DNA from 2 places in the Aurantimonas sp. genome. Region 2 is predicted to be linked to the other one. Evidence: predicted binding sites of a transcription regulator. Region 2 holds the regulator's gene; the other holds the start of a gene.
What was found. Region 2 encodes LexA, which represses DNA repair genes until DNA is damaged. Its sites were predicted from a motif close to TGTTCNNNNTGTGTTCNG; they were not measured.
Positions count from the first base shown of each region.

Region 1 (3,408 bases), on a different contig from region 2:
CGAGCGCGCCGCCGGCCCCTCGCCGATGATCAGGTCGAGCTGGAAATCCTCCATCGCCGGATAGAGGATTTCCTCCACCGCCGGGCTCAGCCGGTGAATCTCGTCGATGAACAGGACGTCGCGCTCTTCCAGATTGGTCAGTAGCGCCGCCAGATCGCCGGCCTTGGCGATCACCGGGCCGGAGGTCGAGCGGAAATTGACGCCGAGCTCCTTGGCCATGATCTGCGCAAGCGTCGTCTTGCCGAGCCCCGGCGGGCCGACGAACAGCACGTGATCCAGCGCCTCGCCCCGATTCTTCGCCGCCTCGATGAATATCTTCAGATTGGCCCGCGCCGCCGCCTGGCCGACGAAATCGTCCAGCCGCTGCGGCCGCAGGGTCGCGTCGATGTCCTCGCCGTGCTTCTCGGGATTGATCAGGCGGGCGTCGCTCATAAGGGCCGTTCCGTCGCGATGGGACAATCTGCCTGCAAAACCAATGGCGCGGCCGGTCGCGGGCAGGTTCCGCAATGGCCGTTCGGCGCCGTCATGTCAAAACCGGCCGGCCGGCGATCCGTCCCCGGCCCCGGCTGCGCCATTCGCCGCCTCAGCGGCTCAGCGCCTTCAGCCCCAGCCGGATCAGCTTCGCACTGTCCGGCGCCTCGCCGGCATCTTTCAGCGCCTTCGCCACGGCCTCGGCCGCCTGGTCGCGCGGATAGCCGAGATTGACCAGCGCCGAGACCGCATCGGCCACCGGCGCGGCGGCGGTGCCGCCGCCGATGTCGCGCTTCAGTCCCAGGCTCTCGTCGCTGCCGGCGCCCGAGAAGGCCGGCGCCTTGTCCTTCAGCTCGGCGACGATCCGCGCGGCGACCTTCGGGCCTACGCCGGGCGCGCGCGCCACCATCGCCTTGTCCTGCAACGCCACCGCGTTGGCGAGGTCACCGGCGGACAGCGTGCCGATCACCGCCAGCGCCACCCGGGCGCCGACGCCCTGCACCATCTGCAAGAGCCGGAACCAGTCCTGCTCGGCACGCGTCGCAAAGCCGTAGAGCCGCAGCATGTCCTCGCGCACATAGGTATCGATGAACAGCACCACCGCCTCGCCTTCGCCCGGCAGCGCCGCCAGGGTGCGCGCGCCGCAAAAGGCGACATAGCCGACGCCGTGGACGTCGACGACGACGTGGTCCTCGCCGATCTCGTCGACGGTGCCCTTCAGTTTGCCGATCACGAATGCGTCTCCAGGCGGTGGGAATCGTAGGCGGGTCTGCGGCGAGGCATGCCCGGACCGTCGCTTACCACGATCGGCGCATCATCGCCGACAGTCCCGGCCGGCAAAGCTGGACCTGAGCCGCGACGGGCGAACGGATCTGCGCGCACCCTCACAGGCCGGCCAAAAGCGCCCGCGACTGGGCCGACTGGCGGTGATGGCTGTGGCAGATGGCGATCGCCAGCGCATCGGCGGCATCGTCCGTGTCGAAGGTCGCCTTGGGCATCAGCACCTTCACCATCATGTGGATCTGCTTCTTCTCGCCATGGCCGACGCCGATCACCGCCTTCTTCACGGCGTTGGGCGCGTATTCGGCGACCGGCAGCCCGGCCAGCGACGGCACCACCATGGCGATGCCGCGGGCCTGCCCGAGCTTCAGCGTGGCGACGGCGTCCTTGTTGACGAAGGTCTGCTCCACCGCGGCCTCGTCGGGCTGCTGCGCGTGGATCACGTCGGCCAGCCCCTCGTAGAGCGTGCGCAGCCGCGAGGCGAGATCCATCTTGCCGTCCGACATCACCGTGCCGCTGGCCACGAAGCGCAGCGAATTGCCGAGCGTCTCGACGATGCCCCAGCCGGTCCGGCGCAGGCCGGGATCGATGCCGATGATGCGAATGGTCCGCTCCTGCAACACTTCGTTAACCCTCTCCGACTAGCCGAATCAGGTGCTATTGAGAAGACGAAAAGTGAACAAACCAAAAACGAAACAGGCTTGGTCACGTGGGAGCCGCACAGCTCAAGGCGCGCGGCGCGTCGTTCCCTCACCGAAGCGGAGCGCTCCATGAACGAGGCCCGCCGCGGCTTCCCGCGACGGGCCTTCGGATTGCACCGGATCAGCTCCGGCGCAAGCGTCGCCGGTCAGACGAGGCGCCTCAGTTCCACCAGGCTTCGTCGACGCCCGGACGGCCTTCGAGCTCTTCCTCGGAGAACCGCGTGATGAACGCGTAGGACTGGTCGTCGACCGGTACGAGATCCACGTCGCCAACCCGCAGCATGACGTGCTTGTCGGCTATGTCGAGGAAGCCGCCCACTTCGGCGACGACGCCGGCAAGGTTGCCCGACCGATCAAGGACCACGTCCTCGATCTCGCCGATCTGGTTCCAGTCGCTGCCGACCGCGTCATAGCCCGAACGGCCCCAGGCGTAGTCGTCCCGGTCGCCCCAGGAGCCCTCGTCATAGGCTTCGTTGGTCGTGTAGACGGCACCACCCACGATGTCGCGGGTCCGGATCAGCTGCGCCCAGTCGGTCGCTGCAGTATCTTCCGAGGCCATCGGCGTCGTGGCCGGTGTGGCAGCAGTGTCCTGCGCGATCGCAGGCGTCGCGGCAAAGATGATGGCGGTCGCAGTGGCTGCAATATACTTCATAAGTAGCCTCCTCTCTGGCGTCGGCATTCATCAAACCAACGGAGAGGATGCGCCATTGTTCCAGAACGCGCGACACAGTCTGCCGCCGCGCATCCATACCGATGCCGGTTGCTTTTGAAACTCGATCAGCCCGTGCGTTCTACTTCACCGCCGGATGGCGGGCGGCGAACCCGGGGGGCTAGGCGTCCCGTGCGCCCGCGTCCCGGGTCGCGATCACCGATTTGCGCAAGCCGAGGACGGTCTCGTAGGAAATCTCGCCATCCGGGAAGAACGCCGCCATCTGCCGCCGGCCGATCAGATCGTGGTCGCGCACCACGTTGCGTGCGTCCTCGATGTCGTCGATGCGGTCGAAGAAGCCGAGCGCGAAGCGCTGCAGCATGGCGACCCGGACCGCCTTGGGCAGATACTGGAAGCCGGCGGTGCGGAAATGCGGCTCGTACGGAAACCAGTAATTCGGCGTCTGGCAGTAATAGCGCGGGGCCAGCCGGCGCATGTTGAGGGCGAAGTCGCGCATGTTGGCCCGCGAGCCGACATGCTCGATCACCGAGTTGGAATGGGCGAGATCGAAGCCCTGGTTGTCGAAGAGCGTCAGGTCGCTGGCGCTTTCGCGCACGGCACGGAACTGGTCGGGCCGCGCGACGACCTGGGGCTCGGTATTGACCAGCGTGACGAAGACCCGCCCGCGTCGCCGGTCGAGATAGTCGCCGGCGACCGCCCAGTATTTTTCCGTCCCGCCGAGATCGACGATCTCGCAGCGCTCCTGCTTTGCCAGAACGGCGTCGATCAGGTTGCGGATGCGCACGA
Region 1 is NZ_CAXPJM010000028.1:32,565-35,972, forward strand. It holds gene ruvB (Holliday junction branch migration DNA helicase RuvB) at 1-432, opposite strand, end outside; gene ruvA (Holliday junction branch migration protein RuvA) at 584-1,204, opposite strand; gene ruvC (crossover junction endodeoxyribonuclease RuvC) at 1,356-1,874, opposite strand; gene ACEQX1_RS12080 (PRC-barrel domain-containing protein) at 2,113-2,604, opposite strand; gene ACEQX1_RS12085 (SAM-dependent methyltransferase) at 2,783-3,408, opposite strand, start outside.
Region 1: a site for LexA is predicted at 1,927-1,944, ahead of ruvC (crossover junction endodeoxyribonuclease RuvC). Genes of this name have one in related genera too.

Region 2 (3,408 bases):
TCGGCGGCTATGCGGCCCTCTCGCAATGGCGGGCGGGGCGCGAACGCGGCCGCGAGACGGACAGGGGCATCGCCGGCAAGATCCTCGTGGCGCTCTCCGCAATCATGGTCACGTCGCTTCTCGCGGGATCGGCAACCGCGCCTTATGCTGCCTATCACTTCCACCGGATGGCGGCCTTCGGCTTCGTCGCCAATCTCCTGACCATGCCGCTGTTCACGTTGTGGATCATGCCGCTGGCGCTGGTGGGAACGCTGCTGATTCCGTTCGGGCTCGACGCCTGGCCGTTCCAGGCAATGGGCGCCGGCCTCTGGCTCGTCCTCGAGATCGCGCGCAACGTCTATGCCTGGCTGCCGGACCAGGCGATCGGACGCATGACCGCCTTGGGCCTTCTGCTGCTGACCGCGGCGATCCTCACCGCGTCCTGTCTGGCAAGCCGGCTGCGGTGGCTTGGCCTGCCGCTGGCACTGGCCGGATTCATTGCTGCGCCCGACAGGACGGCCCCACCGGAACTCCTGATCTTCGAGGACGGCAAGGAGGTCGCGACGCTCGCGGCGGACGGCCAGCTCGCCTTCCTGCGCGCACGGCCCAGCAGTTTCATCGCGGAACAATGGGAACGGGCCTTCGAGGCGCGGGCGCCGCGGGGCACCGACACAGAGCGGATCCGGGCGACGATTCCCGCGGAGTGCGCGGCCAAATATTGCCGCTTCACCACGCGTGGCGGCCTGCGTGTGATCTGGACGGAGGATTATGCCCGCACGGGCGATGCCTGCGACGAGGCGGATGTCGCCATCGTCTCGCGCGCGATCCGGCTTGCCGAATGCCGATCCGGCGCCGTTCTGGTAACGCTGCGCACGCTGCGGCGGACCGGCTCGCTGGCGATCGGCCGGGAGGCGGCGACAGGCCGGCCCCGCATCGTGCAGGCCGTCAGCGATCCGCCCGAACGCTGGAACGTCCACCGGTTGGCGCCCTGGCCGGAATATTGGCGCAAGCCCGCTGCGCCGAACCCGCCGGCACCTGTCACGCAGCCGGCCTCGGCGACCGTCAGCAATGGGGTCACGGCCGGTTCAGGCCGAACCGCGACGGTTGGGCCCTGAGCGAGGACGAGCCGGTTTCGGGCCTCAACGCTTCGGGCGCGAGTCGCGAGGACCTATCACCCGTTCTGCACCGACCGCGTTCCGTCCGGAGCGGTCAGTAGCGGCGGATCAGGCCGATCAGCTTGCCCTGGACCTTGACCCGGTCCGAGCCGAAGATGCGGGTTTCGTAGGCTGGATTGGCCGCCTCCAGCGCAATGGTGTCGCCGCGACGGCGGAAGCGCTTCAGGGTCGCTTCCTCGTCGTCGACGAGGGCGACCACGATCTCGCCCGGCGTCGCCGTGTCGCCCCGGCGGATGACCACCGTGTCGCCGTCGAGAATGCCGGCCTCGATCATCGAGTCGCCCTTCACTTCGAGAGCGTAATGCTCGCCGCTGCCCAGCATGTCCGGCGGAACGACGATGGAGTGGGTGTTGTGCTGGATGGCCGAGATCGGCACGCCGGCGGCGATGCGCCCCATGACCGGAATGGCCGTCGAAGCGGACGCCTTTGCCGGTGCCGGCTGCGCCGCGGGTGCGGGCCGGGCGGTGTCGCGGCTGCCTTCGATGACGCTCGGCTTGAAGCCGGTGCGCCCGACAGGTGCCGGGCGGCTGCCCTGAATCGACTCCGGCAGCTTCAGGATTTCCAGCGCCCGGGCCCGATTGGGCAGGCGGCGGATGAAGCCCCGCTCCTCGAGCGCGGTGATCAGGCGGTGAATGCCGGACTTGGACCGCAGGTCCAGCGCGTCCTTCATTTCATCGAAGGACGGGGGTACACCAGTCTCGCGCACCCGATCGTTCACGAAGACCAGAAGATCGTGCTGCTTGCGCGTCAGCATCCGGGCGACTCCTCAAAACAAAACCTGAACAAACCTATCTGTTCTAGTTGTGTTCCGCAAGTGGCTCCATAGCCGTCAGGGGGACGTAATCGCAGGGATCGCCCGCTTCGGCCGGTGCGGCGCGGACCGGACGCACGAGCAACGCATCGGCCGCGGCATAGATCGACAGCAGCGAGGAATCCTGCCGCGACAACGGCACGATGCGGGGCAGGCCGGCGCTGTCCGGTTCGATCCGGGCGCGGACGAAATCCGTGCGCTCGCCATTGTCCGGCATCGGCGCGGCGAGAACGCCCCGGCGGTAGAGCGGACGCGCAGGACGGCCCGCGAGGCGCCGGACCAGCGGTGCCAGGAACAGGGTCGCGGCGACCATGGAGGAGGCCGGATTGCCGGGCAGGCCGACGACCCGCATGTCGCCCAGCCTGCCGGCCATCAGCGGCTTGCCGGGGCGCATCGCCACTTTCCAGAAGTCGAGGGAGACGCCATGGGCGGCGAACACCTTGCCCACGAGGTCGTGGTCGCCGACCGATGCGCCGCCGATGGTGACGAAGATGTCGGCGCCGTCCGCGATCGCCTGTGTCAGCTGGGCATCGATGGCCGCTTCGCGGTCGGGCGCGATCCCGCAATTCAGCGGCAGGCCGCCGGCCTCGCGCACCAGTGCGGCGACACCGAAGGTGTTGGAGGCGACGATCTGCGACGGACCGATGGGTTCGCCGGGCAGGACGAGTTCGTCGCCGGTCGCCAGGATCGCGACGCGGGGCCGGCTGCGAACCGGGATCGCCGGATGGCCGCCGCTCGCGGCCAACGCGATGGCGCCCGGGGTCAGCACGGTGCCGGCGGTCAGAAGCGGCGTGCCCGCGGCAAAATCGATCCCCGCCGGGCGGATGTGCTGGCCGACCACGACCGGCGCCGTTGCCGTGACGGTGCCGTCCTGCCGGTTGGCGTTTTCCTGGATCAGGATGGCGTCGGCACCGGCAGGGACCGGCGCGCCGGTGGAGATGCGAATGGTCTCGCCCGGCTGCAGCGTGCCGCCATAGGCGTGGCCGGCGGCCGATTCGCCGACGAGCCGCAGGGAGGGGAAGGGCGCTTCGTCGCCAAGGTCGGCGGCGCGGACCGCGTAGCCGTCCATGGCGGAGGCGTCGAAGGCCGGCTGGGTGCGCAGCGAGGCAAGGTCCGCCGCCAGAATGCGGCCCGAGGCGTCGCGCAGCGGCAGCGTCTCGGTTCGCTCGAGGGGGCGGGCGTCCTCGACGAGGAGACGATAGGCCTCCTCGACGGGGATGAGACTCACGACGCGGCGTCCGCCGACCAGTCGCCGGAGCGGCCGCCGGATTTTGCCAGAAGGCGGATGCCGCTGATGGTCATGGAGCGGTCGACCGCCTTGGCCATGTCGTAGATGGTGAGGCAGGCGACCGAGACGGCCGTCAGCGCCTCCATCTCGACGCCGGTCTTGCCGCCGACCCGCGCCGTCGCGGTGACCCTAAGGCCGGGCAGCGCGGGCTCGGC
Region 2 is NZ_CAXPJM010000008.1:255,073-258,480, forward strand. It holds gene ACEQX1_RS04465 (ComEC/Rec2 family competence protein) at 1-1,094, shown strand, start outside; gene lexA (transcriptional repressor LexA) at 1,189-1,908, opposite strand; gene glp (gephyrin-like molybdotransferase Glp) at 1,952-3,193, opposite strand; gene moaC (cyclic pyranopterin monophosphate synthase MoaC) at 3,190-3,408, opposite strand, start outside.